DNA from 3 places in the Streptosporangium sp. NBC_01755 genome. Region 3 is predicted to be linked to each of the others. Evidence: riboswitches for the same ligand, from Rfam matches in the RefSeq annotation. Region 3 holds a riboswitch; each other region holds the start of a gene.

Region 1 (6,725 bases), 200 kb from region 3:
GCGATCGTGCTGAAGGTGCGTTCTCCGGTTCCAATGGCCTCCAATACGGTCCGGGTGTAGGTCGCCGACGGAAATTCTCCGAGCAGGGACAACTCGCCGGCGGCGAGAAGAGGTGAAAGCGGGTTGGCAAGACTGTCGCGCAGGAAGTCGATCCTGGACATGCCGCGCTCCCATGAACGGACCACCTCGGGGAAGCCTCCGGTGATGAGCAGCGCGTCCACGGCGTCGGCAGCGGGCAACCCTGTCATGTCGGCGACGTCCTGAAGAGCAAGAGGCCTTAGCGTCATGTGAGCAGCCCGGCCGAAGAAGGGGCGGCCGTACTCCTGTAGGGATTCCATCACCGACAGGTCGCTTCCGACGAGGATCAACAGGATCGGCCGAGCTGAGAGATACCTGTCCCAGGCCGTCTGCAGGGCACCCTCGAACTCCCCGTCCTGTTCGATCAGCCACGGAACCTCGTCAAGAACCACGATGCACGGGGTCTCATCACCCGCGGCCAGCGCCAGCGACCGGAGGGTGTGGTTCCAGTCCTGCGGCGCGGAGCCCTGAAGGAACTCGGCGCCTGCGAGTCCGGAGCAGGCGACGGTCTCGGCGAAGTCATTACGTTCCGCAACCGGACTACGACCTCTCGTCGCCTGGAAGACGACATACGGCAGGCCAGAACGATCACAGAACTCCTGCACCAGGCGCGACTTGCCCACTCGCCTGCGGCCAGTGATGATCACTGCCCGGCCTCGCGTCCCTCCCCTGCCCTCTGTCGCGAGCCGCAACTGCGCGTCGAGTTGATCGAGATCGAAGGCCCTGCCGGTAAACTCCATCGATCCTACCTTAGTAATAATCAATCTTACTTAGATGAAGTCTACATTGATGCCACTACCTGGGCGCGGAAGATGAGAAGTCGCGAAGACAGCCGCCACAGCCAGGGTGAACGGCTGGACCCTGGTCAGCCGGAACGTCAAGGACTTCGACGGCACGGGGGTGTCCGTCGTCAACCCGTTCGACCCCGCCCGATGCGGGTCGCGGGGGCGGGCACGCTCCCCGCGCCGCCGCCCGCCGCGGAGTGCCCGCTCCGGTGAGCGGTCAGCGGCTGACCCCGTCGGACGGGCGGAGCAGGTCGAGGTCGGCGCGGCGGGGGAGGCTCTCCCCGGACGCTGGAGGAGGCCGCGATGATCGACGGCGCGAGCCGGCCGGTGATCCTGTGGCGGATCCTCTTTCCCCTCGTCGCGCCGGGACTGGTCGCCACGAGTGTCTTCTCGTTCATCACCGCCTGGAACGACTTCATCTTCCGCCAGGACCTTCATCATCTCGGCCAGGGACAACCAGACGCTGCCCTCGGCCCTGCTGGTCTTCTTCAAGCCCGACGAGAACGACTGGGGCGGCATCATGGCGGCCTCGACGCTGATGACCGTTCCTGTGCTGATCTTCTTCGTGGCCGTCCAGCGCAGGCTGGTGGCCGGGCTGGGCGGGGCGGTGAAGGACTGACACCCGCCAGGCTCCGTTCCCCCTGTACCGATAATTTTTGCCTGGACCAGGGCAGAACTGTCCCTCGGGACGGTTGACAGGCCAAAATTGGTCCGTGGGCAGGATCGGATCGGTAGGAATGAGCGAGTGCGAGCGTGGGAAGCTTCCGCCAGTTCTGGGCCAGTTGTTCGCTGACGGGGCCGACGGAAGCAGCGGAGGTGAGGGCCGGAGGCTCTCGGTGGACCTGCCACCGGGGGACGTGGTGTGGCCCGACCCCGGTTACGCTCAGCTCTCGCTCCGTCGCCGTCCGGCGTTCTGGCTGAGTGAGGTGGCGGTCTCCGGCGAGTACTGGGCACGGCTGCGGTCCCAGCACGAGCACTCCGGCCTGTGGCCGGTGCTGCTGGAGGACTCGGTGCAGCCCTGGTCGGCCGGTCAGATCGCCCCGGACGCCGCCGTCGAGATCGACAACTACCAGGCCGCCGCGTTCATGGCCGAGGTGTGGTCCGACTGGATCGTCAAGGCCCACATCGACCAGCTCGAAATCCTCGACCCCTTCGGAGTCGAATGTCCGGGTCCGGCCCCTTCGGGAAGGCCTGCCGCCGATCCCGGCGTGGTCGCCGACTGGTACGCCGGCCTGGTGGCCGAGCGCAGGACCCCGCTCGGGCTCGTCGCGGTCGAGCGCGGGGCCGACGCTCTCGCCGTCATGGGCTGGCAGGGTGCCCTGAACCACAACGAGTGGATGGTCCCGCTCGCGGCCGTGGTGCGGAGCTGGGAGGACAGGTTCGGGGTGCGGGTGGTCGGCATGGGGTTCAACACCCTCGACCTCAGCGTCGCCGCACCTCCGACGACCTCGGAGCACGCCCTGCACGTCGCCGCGGAGCACTGGACGTTCTGCCCCGACAGCATCATCCAGGGCGCGGGGAGTCTCATCGACTACGCCGAGCAGATCAAGGGCAGGAACGCCTGGTCGTTCTGGTGGGACTGAGCTTGCCCGCCGCGGGTCTCCGGGGTGTGAAACCCGAGATCGGCAAGACGTTCTCGCTGGTAGGGCGGCTGTTGGTGTGACGGGGTCCCCGATGGGGCTTTCTTGGGGGTAGTAGGTAGATCTTCTGGGGTTTTCATGGCATTTGCTTTGCTTTGTCCGATTTCGTGAGTAGTGTCCATGGGTATCGGTTGGCGACCTGCCCTTCACAAGAGGGAGCGGCCGGCCGACGTCGAATCCCACAGGGCCCGCATGGTCCGGGGAACCGGGGAACCATTTTTCCGGGGTGAATCCGCCGCGAACGTGCGGCGGTAGGGCAACTCCACCGCTCGAACCCGTCAGCTAACCCGGTAGACGAGCTGGAGAGGAGATCCCCCTCATGGATCACCGCGTCACCACGTCGGTGCCCGCTCTGCCCGTGCCGACCACCTGAACTTCGTCGCTGACCCCTGTCGCCGCGCCTGAGCGCGGCACCTGGATCGTGCTCCGCGTAGCGATCGACTGATCCTGCCACGCCACTTTTCCGATGAGCGCGTCCCCGCCACTGCACTCCTCCCCATGCGTCGCACGTGGCTGCCCCGTTCCCTCGCGAAAGAGCCTCTTCTTCATGCGTCTTCCTTTTGACCTGCACAAGAACGGCCTGCATAAGAACCTCCCGAAGAACCTCCCGTACAAGAACCGCCTCGCCACCGCCGCTCTGGTCGGTGCCGGCGTGCTCGTCTCCAGCGGTGTGGCCTCCGCGCTGCCCGCCTCCTCCGCCGCTCCCGCCTCCGTCGCCGCTGCCGGTGCCACTGCCTCCGTTGCCTCCCCCGGCGCGGACACCGTGGTGGCCGCCAACGAGACCGTTCTCCTTGAGGGCTCGACCAGGGCCTCCTACTTCTGGGACGACTCCTCGGGCCGGGCCGGTGACACCGGCCTGCCGGCCAGTGGCAAGCCGATGCAGAAGGGCATGATCGCCAGCCCGAGCTGGCCCCTGTTCACCGAGGGCTATGTCATCTACAAGGGCAAGAAGGCCAAGTTCTTCGTCGGTGACCGCGGTCCCGGCGTGCCCTCCAACCGGGGCATCATGATCGACATTGATGCCAAGACCTTCGCCGACCTGACCGACGGCCGGTTCAACTCCGCCACGCTGGGTGTGGACGGCAACGGCGGCATGGGCCACATCGACATCAAGTACGTGGTCACCAAGTGGGGCGACGGCGTGGGCAAGAAGAACCACCCCGTGGCGTTCGCCACCGGTGCCTGGCGCTACCGGGACGCGAACCCGGCGAAGCCTCCGCAGACGGTCCTGGTCAAGGCCGAGCAGTCCAAGAAGTCTGTGAAGACCCAGCAGGTGATCCAGACGTTCGCCAAGCCCAAGATCATGTCCGAGCCGCTCACCGCACCTGAGGCGAGCATCGCCGCCAAGCCGGTCGCCCTGTCCGGCGCCGACGCCAAGGCCGCCGAGCAGGGTGTCCGGGACCTGGGCGCCGCCGCCCCGGTGGCGGCCGTCACCTCGGCCGGTCCGTCCGCCGGCACGGCCGCCGGCCTGGCCCTGGCGGGAGTGCTCGCCGCGGGTGGTGCCACCTACCTGGTCGCCGGCCGTCTCCGCGGTAGGGCGGGCGCCGAGGAGAGCTGAGGTCCGGCACGATCTCCGGCTTTCCTTCGCCGACGCGATCCGATGAGATCCTCCTGCGGCCCGTGCCCCCCGGGGCACGGGCCGCAGGAGGATCAGACCTCGAGCCGCTCCTCGATGCCGCGCAGGATGTGCCGTGCGAGCGCGAGGTTGGCCCGGTTCCGGTCGAGGGCCATGTAGATGAACAGGCCTTTGCCGCTCCGGCCGGAGAGCGGGCGGATCACGTGGTATTGCGTGCCGAGCGTGATGAGGATGTCCTCGATGCCGTCCTTGAGGCCGAGCGACTCCATGGTCCGCATCTTGGCCTTGACGACCTCGGTGTTACCCGCGGCCGCCACCTGGAGGTCGAGATCCTTGGAACCGCCGAGCGCGCCCAGCGCCATCCCGCTGTTGTAGTCCACGATCACCGCGCCGATGGCACCGTCGATCGCCATCATCTCCTTGAGAGAGATGTCCATGTTGCCCATGTCTGCCTCCGATCACTGAGTTATCGATATCCGTGAGGTGATGGCGGCCAATCTGGCCGCCGTCTTGCGACCCTCCAGCCTGAGCAGCCCGAGGTTGGTCCCCGGGCGTGCCAGAACCGTGAGGACGATCTTGGGGCCGGCGGCGTAGCAGGCCGCGTAGCCGTTGGTGCCGGAGATCAGCGTCTCCTCGAAGGCGCCCTTGCCGGCCATGCCGGTCATCCGGCGGCTGAGGGCCAGCAGCGCGGAGGAGAGCGCGCCGGTCTGCTCGGTGGAGGTGCCGTCGCCCAGATCACTGGCCAGGGTCAGACCGTCGACGCTGCACGCGATGCTCCCGTCCACGTCGGGTATCCGCTCCCGCAACAGCGCCATCTCGCGGTGTATCTCCTCACGCAGTTCCACCGACACCCTCCTTCCGATCAGCTTCAGCGTCCGCAGCCTTATCGGCGGCATCGAACCAGGCTCAAGTCAGTGCCTCCAATGCGTTCCTGAGCCGGATGAGCAGGTTGACGTCGGTCGGGTCCCCGGTGGCTCCGGGAAGCGACGCAGGCGTCGCCAGGGAGCCCGTTCCGGCTGCCGGGATCTCCGTGGCCCCCCTCGTCCGCCTCGGCAGCGGGTCCTGCGTGGCGGGTGCGGCGGCCGCGTCGGGTTCCGGGATGCGCAGCAGCCCACGGGAGGCGAGCTGCCGTACGGCGAGCAGCACCGAGTACGCCGGGCGGCCCAGCTTGCGCGCCAGGTCGGCCGGGGGCGCCGTGGAGTCGGCGCCGACCAGCACCTCCCACTGCAGTGAGCTCAGCACCACCCGCTGGGCGGTGATCCGCCTTCGCGGGACGACCGGGAGCGTGTCCAGCTCCGCGGACGGCCAGGTCTGTTCCAACTGCGCCTTCCTCCGCTTGCACTCCCGGAGCAGGCCGGCCGCGTCGAAGTACCACTGCGGTCCGAGCCAGTGCCGCTCTCCCCGCCGGAACCTGGGCCGGTGCCCGGTTGCCTCCAACAGGAAGTAGCTGGCGTCGAGCACCGTGCTCAGCACGCAGAACTCCAGCTCACCCCTGGTGAGCAGGCCCTGTGCGAGGAGCCGGTCGCCTCCGAGGATCTGCGGGGCGGCGACCGGCGGCTCGCCGCCCCGCAGATCCTCGGAGGCGACCTGCCTGGCCTGTCGCAGGGCATGGGCGGAGATCCCGCGGCAGGCCGCCAGCAGGTCCTCCAGCCGGGGGGCGGACGCGCTCTCGGCGTAGGTCACGCGGCCGTCGGTGAGATAGATGACGCCCGCCTTACCGAGGCGGAGCGAGCCGGTGGCGCGATCACCGGCGAGCCCACTGAGGATGATCTCGATGCTTGGCACGGCTTCACGTCGAGATCAGGCGGCCGGAAAGGGCCTGGAGGCGGTGGCGGGCCAGTGCCAGGTTCGACCGTTTCAGATCGAGCCTGACGTAAATGACCAGAGGGCCGTCGAAAAGCGTTTCCAACGGCCTCAGTAAATGGTGGCCGCCGTCCGTGGTTATGATCATGTCGTCGATCCGGACCGTACCGCCCGGTGCGGTGACGGCGAGCCCGTCCAGCGTCGCGCGCAGGGTCTCGCTCAGTCCCGCGGCAGATCTCTCCACGTCACCGTGGCGGCTCGCACCACCGGTCGCCACGACCGTCCCGCTGGTCTGATCGATGAGGATCGCGTCCAGGGCGCCGGGGATGGCCATTACCTCAGTGAGGCAGTCTTCGATTCCGAGCACGTGCTCTCCCTTGCCGACGACTTCAACGTCGCCCGGTCAGCGTAGGGAAAGCCCTCGTGGTTCGCCTTTTCTGCCTAGGTCATTGATAGGAAAAAGCGTAGGATTCACCATCTAGGTAGGAAGATATACACCCCGGGTGGGAATCAACCCGTTGGCCGGTCGGTGATAATCGCCTTTTCGTCCGGCTTGAAAACAAGACGGGGCGGGGCCGCGCTGCGGTCGGTCCTCGCGACGGGGGCACAGCGCGGTCGCGCCGCGGTCAGTTCTCGCGACGGGGGAACGTGGGCGGGTCTGCGGCGCGCCGGATCACCGCGGCGAGCTGTTCCTCGGTGAGCACGCGAGGCTCGCCGATGCTCCTGGCCCGCACGTACACCTCGCAGAGCCACTCCAGCAGCCTGGTCGCCTCGAAGGCCCCGTCCAGGTCGTCGCCGATCGTGACCCCGCCGTGGTTGGCCAGCAGCGCCGCGCGCCTGTCC
Region 2 (6,725 bases), 570 kb from region 3:
AGCTCGGGCATGGCCATCCGCAGCGCGGAGGTGTTGAAGCGGGCGGCGTTGGCCTCGGGGCGGAAGGTCACGATCGCACCGTTCTGCTGGCGGTACGCCTTCATGCCCTCGAAGAGCTCCTGCGCGTAGTGGAAGACCGCGGTCGCGGGGTCGAGGCTGAGCGGGCCGTACGGCATGAGCCGGGCGTCGTGCCAGCCCTCGCCCTCGGTGTAGTCGATCGAGATCATGTGATCGGTGAAGACCTGACCGAACCCCGGAGTCGCCATTACCTGCTCGCGCTCGGCCGCGGTACGAGCGTGGTCGGAGAGCTGCACGTCGAAGCTGAGCTTCTGAGCGGTGGTCATGACGCGGATCCTTATCTTGATGTCTGGCTTACCTCGGGTCCATTCTGCGTTGGACCGGGTAACGGGAAACTACTGCATCCATGCCGCAAACCGGCAGTGCGGAGGAAACAAAAACGCGCCCGGCGGCTCAGAGAGCCGCCGGGCGCGTCAGAGTCGAGGGGGCGGCTTCCTCAGCCGGCTACTCGCGCGGTGATGTCGTCACCGATCTCCTGGGTGGTCCGGCCGGCCCAGCCGGCCAGCCGCTCGAGCAGGTCGTCGGCGACGGCCTGCTCGACCCGGGCCGCCTCGTCGGCCAGGCCCAGGTGGTCCAGGAGCATGGCGACCGACAGGATCGTGGCGGTCGGGTCGGCCTTGCCCTGGCCCGCGATGTCGGGGGCGCTGCCGTGGACCGGCTCGAACATGCTCGGCGCGGTGCGGTCGGGGTTGACGTTGCCGCTGGCCGCCAGGCCGATGCCACCGGCGATCGCCGCGCCGATGTCGGTGATGATGTCGCCGAAGAGGTTGTCGGTGACGATCACGTCGAAGCGCTCCGGCTGGCTGACGAAGAACATCGAGGCCGCGTCGATGTGGCAGTAGTCGGTCTGGACCTCGGGATACTCCAGGCTGACCCGGTCGAACGTGCGGGCCCAGAGGTCGCCTGCGTAGGTGAGCACATTGGTCTTGTGGACCAGCGTCAGCTTCTTGCGGGGGCGGGCCACGGCCTTCTCGAAGGCGTAGCGCACCACACGCTCGACCCCGTAGGCGGTGTTCAGCGATTCCTGGGTGGCGATCTCGTGCGGCGTGCCGCGGCGCAGGACGCCGCCGGCTCCGGCGTACAGGCCCTCGGTGCCCTCGCGGATGACGATCATGTCGATGTCCTCGGGGCGGGCATTGCCCAGCGGCGTCTCGACGCCGGGGAAGAGCTTGACCGGGCGGAGGTTCACGTAGTGGTCGAGCTGGAAGCGGAGCTTGAGCAGCAGATCGCGCTCCAGGATGCCCGGGGGCACGCTGGGGTCGCCGACCGCGCCGAGCAGGATCGCGTCGTATCCGCGTAGCTCGTCGAGGAGCGGGTCGGGCAGGGTCTCGCCGGTCTCGTGGTAGCGCTTGGCTCCGAGGTCGTACGTGGTGGTCTCCATCTTGGTGCCGACCGCTTCGAGGACCTTCAGTCCCTCGGTGACGACCTCGACTCCGATCCCGTCCCCGGGGATGACCGCCAGGCGAATGTTACGCGAATCCATGCAGGCACCTTACCTGTCCGTCTCGGTGATCGAACACTGGTCTCACTCTTCGGACACGTCAACACGTCCACACGTCCACATGTGATCACTTTGTCCTTTTTTACTCCCTATTGACCGTTTCGCGAGGTTTCGTTATCGTCCTCCCCATTCACATTGATGCCTAATCCGTACGGACCATCCCCTTATCGGCCCGTACGGAGCCGGGGAACCACTTTTTCCGGGATCCACCCGGCCCCCGGGAACCCGCTCCTCCCCCGGAGCGCGTTCCCGGCCGCCATCACGGGATTCCTTGGGGCGAATCGGTGCGCTCGCGCACCGTAGGGCGGCCTCCACGCCCGAGCCCGACAGCTCACCCGGCCGGCCCTATGGAAGGAATCATCCTGTCCGGCAAGATGTACTCTCGCGTCCTGTCCATCCTCGTCTCCGGCGCCGCGGTGTTCGCGGCCTCGGCCATGGCGCCGACAGCGGCACTGGCCGCCGCCCCCCTCCCCTCCCCCGAATCCCCCGCGCTCGGCACCTCCACGCTGAAGGCGGCGCTGAAAAGCGCGACGCCCAGGCCCGCCTGGCGGAAAGCCGTGAATTGGGCCATGTCCAAGCGCGGCACGCCCTACGTCTGGGGCGGCACCGGCAACGGCGGCTTCGACTGCTCGGGCCTGATGCTCCGCGCCTACGGCGCCGCCGGGATCACACTGCCCCGCGTCACCAACGACCAGTACGCGGCCTTCTCCAAGAAGATCGCCTGGAAGGATCTCAAGCCCGGTGACCTGGCCTTCTTCAGCGGCCTCGGCCACGTCGGCATGATCACCAGGCCCGGTTACATGGTCCACGCCCCGCGGAGCGGCGACGTGGTCAAGGAGGAGAAGCTCAGCGCCTGGCGCCGGTCCTCCTTCGTCGGCGCGGTGCGCCCCGATCCGCAGGGGGTCAAGCTGACCGAACAGATCAAAATCGCGACCGGCGGATAGGACACGCCGGCCGGCAACCGGTAGAAAGCCCCAAAAATCCCGACGGCATCGGGAATCAGGTTCAGCGGATGGGAGCACCACCGTTGTCCCGGCGGTCCAGGGCGGTCTGGAGCGCCTCGGCGGCCTCGTCCTCGACCTCTTCGGCGCGGTTCCAGGGATACATGTCGTACATGGTGGATCTCGTCTCGGTCGCATGCGAGCAAGGAAGATGGTCGAGACTCCGATCAGGGCTCCGGCCAGGCCTGATGTCACGGATCCGGATCACGGACCGATGATTCGTGGTGTGGAGCCGGCGAGTTGCCGGCCTGTCCCTGTCAGGCCTCGTCGCGGCAGGTAAGACCTGGCGCATTCCACTTCAGGTTACCTGCCGGCCGAAGCACCGTCTCACCCGGTGTACACACTTCTCACATGCCGGGACGAAAGATGGCCGCCGCCCCGCACTGCGGGGCGGCGGCCATCTCGGTGGATCTTTTGCCTACCGGGCCTAGTCGGCCAGGTCGACCGAGCGACCGCTGTCGGCGCCGATCTCCGCACCGATCTGGTCGATCACCTCTGCCGGGATGGCGGTGTCTACGGTGAGCGCGATGAGGGCCTTGCCGCCCTTGACGTCGCGGGCCACCTGCATCGAGGCGATGTTGATCGAGTGGTCGCCGAGGATGCGGCCGACCACGCCGACGACGCCGGGGCGGTCGGTGTAGGTGAAGAACGACAGGTGGTCGGTCGGCTCGATCTCCATCTGGTAGCCGTTGACCTCGACGATCTTCATGATCTGCCTCGGACCCGACAGGGTGCCGGAGACCGAGACCGCGCGGCCGTCGGCGAGGACGCCGCGGACCGTCACGACGTTGCGCCAGTCGGGGCTCTCGGTGCTGGTGACCAGCTCGACCGAGACGCCGCGGTCCTTGGCCAGCAGCGGGGCGTTGACATAGGTGACGGAGTCCTCGACCACGTCCGTGAAGACGCCCTTGAGCGCGGCCAGCTCCAGTACGCGGACGTCGTGGGCGGCGATCTCGCCGCGCACCTCGACGTCGAGCTTGGTGGCGACCTCGCCCGCGAGGGCGGTGAACACCCGGCCGAGCTTCTCGGCCAGCGGCAGGCCCGGCTTGACGCCCTCGGCGACGGCGCCGCCCTGGACGTTGACCGCGTCGGGCACGAACTCCCCGGCCAGGGCGAGCTTCACGCTACGCGCCACCTGGGTGCCGGCCTTCTCCTGGGCCTCGTGGGTGGAGGCGCCCAGGTGCGGGGTGACGACCACCTGGTCGAGCTCGAAGAGCGGGCTGTCGGTGACCGGCTCCTTCGGGAACACGTCGATGCCGGCGCCGGCGACGCGGCCCTCCTTGATCGCGGAGTAGAGGGCGTTCTCGTCGATGATGCCGCCGCGGGCGACGTTGATGAGGCGGACGTTCGGCTTGACCGCGTGCAGCTCTCTGTCACCGATGAGACCGATGGTCTCCTTGGACTTGGGCAGGTGCACCGTGATGAAGTCGGCCTCGCGCAGGGCCTCCTCCAGCGAGACCAGGCGGACGCCCATCTGCGCGGCGCGGGCCGGCTGCAGGTAGGGGTCGTAGGCGATCAGCTCGACGCCGAACGGCTGGAGGCGCTGCGCGACCAGCTGGCCGATCTTGCCGAGACCGAGGATGGCGACGACCTTCTCGTCGAGCTCCACGCCGGTGTACTTCGAGCGCTTCCACTCACCGCCCTTGAGTGCGGAGTGAGCCTGGGCGACGTTGCGGGCGGAGGCGAGGATCAGCGCGACGGTGTGCTCGGCGGCACTGGTGATGTTGGAGGTCGGCGCGTTGACGACCATGACGCCGGCCTTGGTGGCGGCCTCCACGTCGACGTTGTCCAGGCCGACACCGGCGCGGGCGACGACGCGGAGCCTGGGCGCGTGGGCGATCGCCTCTGCGTCGACCTGCGTGGCGCTGCGCACGATGAGCGCGTCCACGTCGGCGAGCGCGGGCAGGAACTGGGCACGGTCGGCGCCGTCGGCGTGGCGGACTTCGAAGTCCGCGCCCAGGACCGCGAGACCGGCCTCGGAAAGTTCCTCGGCGACCAGTACGACGGGCTTGTTCACAGGCTGGATCCTTACTAGGCGGTGAGGGTGCACACTAGGCGGTGAGGGTGCACGGACCTCACGTAGTCTATCGGCGCTTGTGAACCCATTCACGAGTGTCCCGAGATACGAGACGCGGCCGCCTCCATGATCCAGCACGCCGGTACCCGTCCTTGACGCATCTCATGCGGCCGAAATTCAAGTTGGTCTTGATCCTAAGAAAACTTCGCGATTACTCTGATAAGCCGTGGTTCACTACCTATCGTTCCTCATATGAGCATCGGGAACCCCGCTCTCGGCAACGTGCTCGCGCAGCACGGCGACCCGCACCGGCTGCTGGCGGCGCTTGCCGAATGGGGACTCCTGGTTGCCGTGCGACCCGACCGCTCCGTCGTGCTCGGCACGACGCAGGCCGGTGAGCGTGTTCTGCTGGGGTACACCTCGGCGGACACCTACGCGCGGCACCGTGGCAGCCACTCGCTGTCGGCGTGCGACGCCGACACTGTCCTCGACATCCAGCGGGTCACCGGCGTGCGGGAGATAGTGATCGACGCGGCAGGCCCAGCGGCCGCGGCCGTGCCGATCGAGGACCTCCAGCGCTACCTGCTCTCGAAGCGCAGCGGCCCCGCGCCCGCGCTGTCGAGCGCGGCGCCGACGGCGTACGCGACCGGGGCGATGGCCACGGTCTCGCGTCCCGCGCCGGCGCGCCCGCAGAGAACGCCGGTGCCCGCCTCACCCGCCCAGCCGTGGATCCCGGCGCCCCGGCCCCACCTGTCGGGGCCGATGCAGTTGGTGGATCCCGGCTACCGGCGGTGCGAGCACCCGATCCTGCCCGCGCTGCGCGCCGCGATCTCGCACCTGCTCGTCGACTACCCGCTCGTCCCTCACGTGTGGATCTCCGAGGCCAGGACCTCCTCCGGCGCGCCGGGAATCATGCTGCACGTGAAGGTGCACATGTCGGCGGCCGAGGACGTGGTCAGGGACATCCATCGCGGGGTGCGCGCCCGGTTGCCGCAACTCGCCGCGAGCGAGGCGCCGATCCTGATGGCCAGGGTCGCCGACGCCCGCAGCGAGCAGCGGATGGTCGAACTGGGCGCCCACGTGGTCTGCGCCGACGTCACCGACTGACGGCACCCCCACCACCACCACCGCCGTCGACGCCTCGAACTCGGTGCGCAGCTGGTAGCCGTAGCGAGGTCCCTGACTCAGCAGGGCGAGTAGCCCCTGTCGGATCGCCATGCATACTAAGTATGCATACCCGGTATGCTCCTTGCACGAGATTTACATATTCTGGACAGGTTCCGCCCCTGGGGCCGATACTCGGAGGATGAGCTCGACGCATCCCCCGTCCCGCGCCTCCGACGGGGATCGCGATCGTGCGATCAACGAGCTCCGTGACCGTGCTGTCGAGGGGCATCTGTCGCACGACACGTTCCTCGGCCGCGTCGACATGGCCCTGCGCGCACGCAACCAGGGCGAACTCGACAATCTTGTCGCCGACCTGCCGCAACGCGGCCGGTTCCGCCGCATGGTCACCGAGGTCGTCGCCTCTGCCTCCGACTTCACCAAGCGCGTGGAGTCGGCCTGGCGGCGCCCCAGGCTGCCCAGGCTGGCGCTACCCGCCGACGACCGGGCCCGCTACGTGGTGGGCAGGGGATCCGCCTGCGACCTGGTCCTCGCCGACCTGACCGTCTCCCGGGTGCACGCCGAACTCCGCCGCGACGCGGACGGCTGGGTCCTCGTCGACCTCGGCTCGCTGAACGGTACCCGGCTGAACGACTGGCGCCTGGTCGGCCCGGCGAAGGTCCGGCCGGGCGACGTCGTCTCCTTCGGCGACTGCGGCTTCCTGATGATCACGCCTCAGCTGCTGTCCTGACCCCACGGCCAAAGCCGGGGGCCTGCGGCTCCTCAACGCTCACCGGGGCCAAAGCCCAAGGGCTTCCGGCGAACGCAAATGGTGATCAGCAGCGGGCCGACGAGACTCAGGAAGAGCGTGGTGGTCGCCGTAGGGTTTTCTCGGCAAATCACCTCCGATTTGGACCGGTGCATCACCGCCCCCAGACGCCTATGTGATCGCTCTGGTTTACCTGGAGCCCACAGTTAATGTCGGTAATTTGCTGACAAGACTGATCTGTCCCCGAAAGAATGC
Region 3 (6,725 bases):
GAGCATCGAAGAAGGCGACGGTGCCCGGGTCGGTCTTGACAGCGGCCTGCTGGGCGACGGCGACCAGGCCGTCGCGTACCGCGACGCTGTTGGCCCCGGGGGTGGCCAGGGTGGCGACCGTGCGCGGCTTGCGCGGGTCACGGATGTCGAGCACGTCAACGGTTCCGGCCTGCGCGTTCACGACGAACACCCGACGGGTCTTGGCGTCGTACGCGGTGATCTCCGAGGCGCCGGCGGCGACGGTGCCGGTGGTGTGGCGGCCGAGGAAGGTCAGTTCGATGCCCCGGGGGCCGGATTCGGCGGCGGCCGGGGTTGCGGCCGCGGGCAGAAGGATCAGGCCGGTGGCCGCGGCGACGGCCGCTCGGCTGAAGGTCGTGGTGCGCATGGGACAAATCCTCACGAGATACCATGAACCCCCTCTGGCGCTGAGATGACCGAAAGGTGAAGCCATCCGGTCGGATGCGCCCCGGACGGGCCGGTCCCGCCCATCGACGCGATGACTACTGGCGGTCCAGGGGTTACGGTCAAGATGAGAGCCGGGAGACAACCCAGGAGGGCATCGGGAGGGCATCATGACCATCGACATACCCGAGGCTTACCGTCGCGCGCTGGACGATTTCGGCGCTCTCGTCCACCGGATCGGCCCCGACCAGTGGGAGAACCCGACACCGTGTGTCGACTGGGACGTGCGTGCCCTCGTCAACCACGTGGTCGGCGAGAACCTGTGGGCACCCGAACTACTGGCCGGGCGGACAACCGCGGAGATCGGCGACGCCTTCGAGGGCGACCTGCTCGGCGACGACCCCATCAAGGCGTTCGACACCTCGGCCGTGCCCGCCCTCCAGGCGGCGGCCGGTCACCGGGTCCTCGACCGCATCGTCCACCTGCCCTTCGGCGACGTGCCCGGCAGGGAGTACATCACCGAACTGTTCGCCGACGCCCTCATCCACACATGGGACCTGGCCCGTGCCATCGGTGCCGACGAGCGGCTCGACCCGGAGTTGGTCACGGCCTGCGCCACCTGGTTCGCCGACGCGGGACCCGGCTACCGGCAGGCGTCGGCCACCGGAGAGCACCAGGTCGGAGAGCACCGGAAGGTGCCCTCCGACACCGACGCGCAGACCCGGCTGCTGGCCTCCTGGGGCCGCCGCGCCTGACCGTCCGTCCCCGTCCGCTCCCATCCGCGAGACCGGGATGGTCTCGTGCCCGGACCGAACGGCCGGCTGTACTGCCCTGAGAGATCAGGTACGCGGCTAGCCTCGTTTTCCGCACGTGCCGCGTCGTCGCAGGTCAGCAGCTATATATGATCCAGTGCAGCGGGTAATCACCCCAGGTCAATCGGGGTCACGTGCGGAATACAGGGCTAGCGAGCGGTCGGCCGCTTGCCGTGGTTGGCCTTGTGCTTCTTGCGGGCCTTGCCCTTACGCGATCTTCTGGCCATGCCGGCCACCCCTTCCTTCAGGTTCTTCCAGGTCCCGCAAGTGCCGGCCTCCGTGATTCCTGATCCGCGCGAGACGCGATGCCACCGATTCAGACCTTCACGTTCCTCCCACGACGCCCGGCGCACAAGGCCCGAACCACGATCCGCCCTGCTCCGGTGAGTGCGTTTCCCCAACCTTGACGATCCGCGCCTCCTGCGGGCGTGTCCGCCTTGAACCTGACGGGCGGAGTCGTGGGTCCTCCCTTTCGGCCAGGTTCCAGGCTCGTCGGCCAGGTTCCAGGCTCGTCGGCCAGGTTCTAGGCTCGCCCCCATGAGCGAGAAGCTGATGGCCCGCTGGCGGTCCCTGACCGGCCCCGAGGCCGAGCCCCTCGGCCGCGAACTGATCACTCGTTACGACGAGCCGCACCGCAGATATCACACCACCACCCATCTGGAGGCCGTGCTCGCCCACATCGACATCCTGGCCTCCCACGCCGAGCACCCGGACCTCGTACGGCTGGCGGCCTGGTTCCACGACGCCGTCTACGACCCGCGGCGTGGCGACAACGAGGAGCGGAGCGCCATCCTGGCCGAGCGCGCGCTGCCGGAGACGGGGCTGTCCCCTGAGGCGGTGGCCACGGTCACCCGGCTGGTCAGGCTGACCGTCACACATGCCCCCGCACCGGGCGACTCGGACGGGGCCGTGCTGTCCGACGCGGACCTGGCGATCCTGGGCGCGTCACCGGAGGCCTACGCCGCCTACGCGGCCGCCGTGCGTGAGGAGTACGCCTTCGTGCCTGACGACGCTTTCAGGTCCGGCAGGGCCGCGGTGCTGCGCTCGCTGCTCGACCTTCCGGTGATCTTCCACATCGCCGATCTGGAGGAGACGGCGAGAGCGAACATCATGGCGGAGCTTGAGCGGCTGTGAGCAGGCGACCACCACAATTCAACAGTACTCGCCGTGGTATTTTGGTGGAATCTGGTGAATTAAAGGGAGTGAGTCAATGCTCGCCCAGCAGCGGCAGCAGGCGATCCTGGAGAGGGTGCGGAGCAGGGGCGGAGTCAGGGTCGCCGATCTCGTCCGAGAGCTCGGGGTGTCCGACATGACGATCCGGCGCGACCTTGAGGTGCTCTCCGAGCGCGGACTGGTGGAGAAGGTCCACGGTGGCGCCACCGCCGCCGGACCCGGCTCGACCGAGGAACCGGGCTTCGCCGCCAAGTCTGCGCGCCGGCAGGCGGAGAAGGAGATGATCGCCCAGCAGGCCGCCCGGCTCGTTCGGCCCGCCACCGCCATCGCGCTCTCCGCGGGCACCACGACCTGGACGCTCGCCCACCACGTGGTCGACGTGCCCGAGCTGACCGTGATCACCAACTCGGTCCGAATCTCCGACGTCTTCCACCGCTCCCCCAAGGCCGACCGCACGGTCGTGCTCACCGGCGGGGTCCGCACCCCCTCCGACGCGCTGGTCGGCCCGGTCGCCGTCTCGGCGATCCGAGGACTCCATGTCGACACCCTCTTCCTCGGCGTGCACGGGATGAGCGCCCGCGCCGGGTTCACCACACCCAACCTGCTGGAGGCCGAGACCAACCGCGAGCTGATCGCCTCCGCGCACCGCCTGGTGGTGCTCGCCGACCACACCAAGTGGGGCACGGTCGGCATCAGCACGATCGCCGAGCTGGCCCAGGCCCACATCGTGATCACCGATTCCAGCCTGACCGAGGAGGCCCGCGAGGAACTCGCCGCCTCGGTGGGGGAGCTGATCATCACAGAGCCGCAGCTGGAGAGCGAGAACATCGGCCGATGAAGCGTACGATCACCCACCTGGCCGACGGCCGGGAGCTGTTCTACTTCGACCTCCGCGACGACGCCTGGCCTCGAACGAGCACTGGACGGCGTTCGTCCCGGCCGCGGCGCGCTGGCCGGTGGAGGTTCATCTCTACCCCCACCGGCAGGTCCCCGACCTGGTCGGGCTGGAGCCCGTGGAGCGCGCGGCGTTCGGACCGCTCTACACCGACGTGCTCCGCCGCCTCGACGGGCTGTTCGGCGTGCCCATGCCCTACATCGCGGCCTGGCACCAGGCGCCGGTCAACACCGGTCGTGACCTGTCGTACGCGCACATGGAGCTGTTCAGCATCCGTCGCGCGCCGGACAAGCTGAAATATCTCGCCGGCTCCGAGTCGGCCATGGGCGCCTTCGTGAACGACGTGCTGCCCGAGGAGGCAGCACACCTTCTGCGCTCTGCTGTCACGAATTAATCACTAATTGGTCTCGTCTTGAGGTCGCGCGACCTTGTGTTTACCACTACTATCCTTCCCACATCGGCTGCAACAGCCGATATGCCTAATCCCAGGCGCATCGCCCGGGAGCCGGGGAACCACCGCACCTGGGGTGAAACCACTTCGGTGGAAGGGCGTCCTCCAGCCCGAACCCGTCAGCTAACCCGGTAGGCGGAAGGAGAGGAGAGTTCGTGGCGGCTCCGTCCCCCACGTTCCGTCGGCATGCGACTCTGGTCCTCTGCCTGAGCCTGATCGCCGCGTTCACCCTCGGTGCCCCCACCGCGGGAAGCGCGGAGCCCAAGCCGACCGAGGCCAAGCTCCGTGCCGAGCTGGCCAAGATCAACAAGAAGGTGGACGGACTGATCGAGGCCTACGCGGCCAAGCGCGAGTCCCTCAAGAAAGCGCAGAAGGCCGAGACCGTCGCCAAGCAGAACCTGGCCAGGGCCTCCGATCTCTACGCCGAGGCGGAAAAGCAGGTCGACTCCATAGTTCAGCTCCGCTACCAGAGCAGCACCGGGGGCCTGCCCGCGCTGCTGTTCTCCGACGACATGGGCGGAACCGCGGTGATGGAGCAGCTCACCGCCCAGCAGAGCGCGCACCTGCAGGGCTTCGCCGAGAGCCTCGAACGCAGGAAGAGGGCAACCGAGACGACAGCCAGACTCACCGACGAAATCGGTGAGGAGGCCAGGGAGATGCAGACCCAGCGCGACGAGCTCGAAGATCTGATCAAGGACATCAAGAACAGGCTCGACCGGCTCGCCCCCGTCGGCTCCGGGCGCCGCTCCGACGGCAGCTGGGCCCCGCAACTCCCCACCGGCGCCGACAACATCACCGACCGGACCCGGATCATGCGTGAGGCCCTCAAGAGGCGTTTCAACCTCCCGTACGCCGTCGGTTGCTACCGGTCCGCGAACGACGGCGGCGAGCACCCCCTCGGCCGCGCCTGCGACTTCATGATGAGCGCCGGCGGCACGATGCCCACAGCCGCCAACATCCGGCTCGGCGACGAGATCTCCGCCTGGGCCATCAAGAACAAGTCCAAGCTCGGGGTGAAGTACGTGATCTGGCGCCAGCGCATCAACCACGGCTCCGGCTGGAGGGTCATGTCCAACCGCGGCGGCGTCACCGCCAACCACTACGACCACCCGCACATCTCGATGTACTAATGCCACGACGCGCTGACCTGCGATTTCTCGGGCACCTCCCCCTCCGCACCTCAGGGGCCAAAGGCTGACGAGACACGACCAGGCCGGGTGCTCCCACGCGAGGGAGCACCCGGGGCCGACAGACCTCGCCCTGCCTCCCGCGTGGCGCGAGGGAGCATACCTAGACCATGTAGACGGGTGCGAGGTCGACGAATATGCGGTAGTCCGAGATCAGACCGTCATCGCGGGTGCGCCAGATCGATACGGCTACGACGCTGACATCCTTGCCGTCGAGCCGCCGGTAGGTCACCTCGGTCTCGGCGATGATGTCGGCGTCCACCTGCCAGTTTCTGACGATCCGGTGCCGCAGGCCGCCGATGGTGGAGAAGAACACCCGCAACCCGGCGGCGATGGCCTCGCGTCCCGTCGTCGGCTCGGCATTGCCGAACACCAACGTGGCGTCCTCGGCCAGCAACCGCACGAACTCGTCGGGGTCGAACGAGTCGACGGACTGGAAAACACGTCGCACCACATCGTCGGCCATGCCGATCCTTCCTCGCACAATCGGGATCACTGTTGGGGACGATACGGGGCGAAGGACGACGCGCAACTATCGCAAAGGTGGGAAAGATCTTCCGGACACGGGCCGGGAAGGAAACCACTTCGGGCGCGGCCTCTCCCGCCCCTTTGTTTGACATCCCGCGTCGAGCATGACGGAGCAGATCTCGGTGCGCCGGTGCGCCGGTGCGCCGGACCAGGATCACCGCTTGGCATTGAAGACGATCTCCACTCGCCGGTTCTTCGCCTGGTTCTCCTTCACCGGCCGCCCCTGAACGACGTTGGGCAGTTTGGGCCGCCGCTCGCCGAAGCCCATGGCCTGGAAGGTCACATGGGATACCTGCTGCCGAAGTGCCTGTTGTACGGCCCGCGCCCGCCGCAGTGACAGCGCGTCGTTGTAGGCGTCGGCTCCCTGGTCGTCGGTGTGCCCCTCGATCCTGACCACCCCGCCCGCGGACTCGGCCTGGATCCTCTCGGCGACCCGCCGCAGTCGCTGCCGTGCCTGCGGCGTCAGCACTGCCCGGTCAAGCGCGAACAGCACGTCGCTGGTGAGCGCCACGGTGACCTGCTCACCCCGCTTCGACTCGCTCTCGGCGCCGTCGAGCGACTCCACCTCGGCGATGATGTCCTCGACAGGGGCGACGATGTCCTCCACATCGGCCGCGGTGTCCTCCGGATCGGCCCACGCGACCACGGCCGGGGCCACCACCAGTGTGAACGTGAGCGCGAGGACCGCGAGACGCTCAGGAGATCGGGACATCGGTGAACACACCCAGCACCTTGAGGTCCAGATTGATCTTCGTGACGTCCGGTGGCGGAGCGGCGAACGTGGCGTGCAGCGGCAGCACCTCACCCGGCTCGGTGAACACGTCGTAGTCGGAGCACAGGCACTTGGCCCTGGGATACTTGCCCGTGCGCGCGACGGTGTACCGCTTGCCGTTGACCGGGTCGACCAGGCTGACCCCCGCCACGGTCAGGCCGAGGCCGCCCGGGGTGTCCCCCATGTCGCTGCTCATCTGCCAGCGCTCGTCGCCCTTGTTGGTGACCGTCCAGGTCAGCGTGGAGAGCCGGCCCTGCCGTTTGAGACCGGTGATCTGCACGGTCAGGTCGGCACCGCCGGCCTTGACCTCCCTACTGGCGATCACCTCGCCCTGCTCGGCGAGCTCACCGGACTCACCGGACTCACCGGACTCACCGGACTCACCGGACTCACCGGACTCACCGGACTCACCGGACTCACCGGCGAGGCCACGCCTGTCACCGAGAGCGTCAAACTCTCCCATAGCACCTGTTATCGCATCAACTGCCCCATCTACCTCATCAAG

The links. Region 3 has a riboswitch for cyclic di-AMP ahead of OG884_RS06350 (coiled-coil domain-containing protein). Riboswitches for the same ligand answer to the same signal wherever they lie in the genome.
Region 1: linked by a shared signal. The riboswitch ahead of OG884_RS07315 (hypothetical protein) and the one ahead of OG884_RS06350 (coiled-coil domain-containing protein) in region 3 are both predicted to bind cyclic di-AMP.
Region 2: linked by a shared signal. The riboswitch ahead of OG884_RS09065 (C40 family peptidase) and the one ahead of OG884_RS06350 (coiled-coil domain-containing protein) in region 3 are both predicted to bind cyclic di-AMP.

The regions. Positions count from the first base shown of each region.
Region 1 is NZ_CP109131.1:1,623,587-1,630,311, reverse strand. It holds gene OG884_RS07340 (ATP-binding protein) at 1-818, opposite strand, end outside; gene OG884_RS07335 (hypothetical protein) at 925-1,170, shown strand; partial or broken gene OG884_RS07330 (carbohydrate ABC transporter permease) at 1,143-1,482, shown strand; gene OG884_RS07325 (DUF4253 domain-containing protein) at 1,700-2,446, shown strand; cyclic di-AMP (ydaO/yuaA leader) riboswitch at 2,664-2,815, shown strand; gene OG884_RS07320 (hypothetical protein) at 2,828-3,052, opposite strand; gene OG884_RS07315 (hypothetical protein) at 3,051-4,061, shown strand; gene OG884_RS07310 (hypothetical protein) at 4,154-4,525, opposite strand; gene OG884_RS07305 (roadblock/LC7 domain-containing protein) at 4,538-4,924, opposite strand; gene OG884_RS07300 (hypothetical protein) at 4,986-5,864, opposite strand; gene OG884_RS07295 (roadblock/LC7 domain-containing protein) at 5,869-6,249, opposite strand; gene OG884_RS07290 (class II aldolase/adducin family protein) at 6,509-6,725, opposite strand, start outside.
Region 2 is NZ_CP109131.1:1,996,755-2,003,479, forward strand. It holds gene OG884_RS09055 (branched-chain amino acid aminotransferase) at 1-344, opposite strand, end outside; gene OG884_RS09060 (3-isopropylmalate dehydrogenase) at 515-1,561, opposite strand; cyclic di-AMP (ydaO/yuaA leader) riboswitch at 1,709-1,939, shown strand; gene OG884_RS09065 (C40 family peptidase) at 1,927-2,523, shown strand; gene serA (phosphoglycerate dehydrogenase) at 3,008-4,597, opposite strand; gene OG884_RS09075 (hypothetical protein) at 4,850-5,704, shown strand; partial or broken gene OG884_RS09080 (PadR family transcriptional regulator) at 5,729-5,815, opposite strand; gene OG884_RS09085 (DUF1707 and FHA domain-containing protein) at 5,904-6,452, shown strand.
Region 3 is NZ_CP109131.1:1,424,416-1,431,140, forward strand. It holds gene OG884_RS06325 (choice-of-anchor I family protein) at 1-385, opposite strand, end outside; gene OG884_RS06330 (TIGR03086 family metal-binding protein) at 573-1,157, shown strand; gene OG884_RS06335 (HD domain-containing protein) at 1,752-2,348, shown strand; gene OG884_RS06340 (DeoR/GlpR family DNA-binding transcription regulator) at 2,425-3,225, shown strand; partial or broken gene OG884_RS06345 (galactose-1-phosphate uridylyltransferase) at 3,284-3,676, shown strand; cyclic di-AMP (ydaO/yuaA leader) riboswitch at 3,749-3,885, shown strand; gene OG884_RS06350 (coiled-coil domain-containing protein) at 3,889-4,863, shown strand; gene OG884_RS06355 (nuclear transport factor 2 family protein) at 5,024-5,386, opposite strand; gene OG884_RS06360 (OmpA family protein) at 5,603-6,160, opposite strand; partial or broken gene OG884_RS06365 (NB-ARC domain-containing protein) at 6,144-6,725, opposite strand, start outside.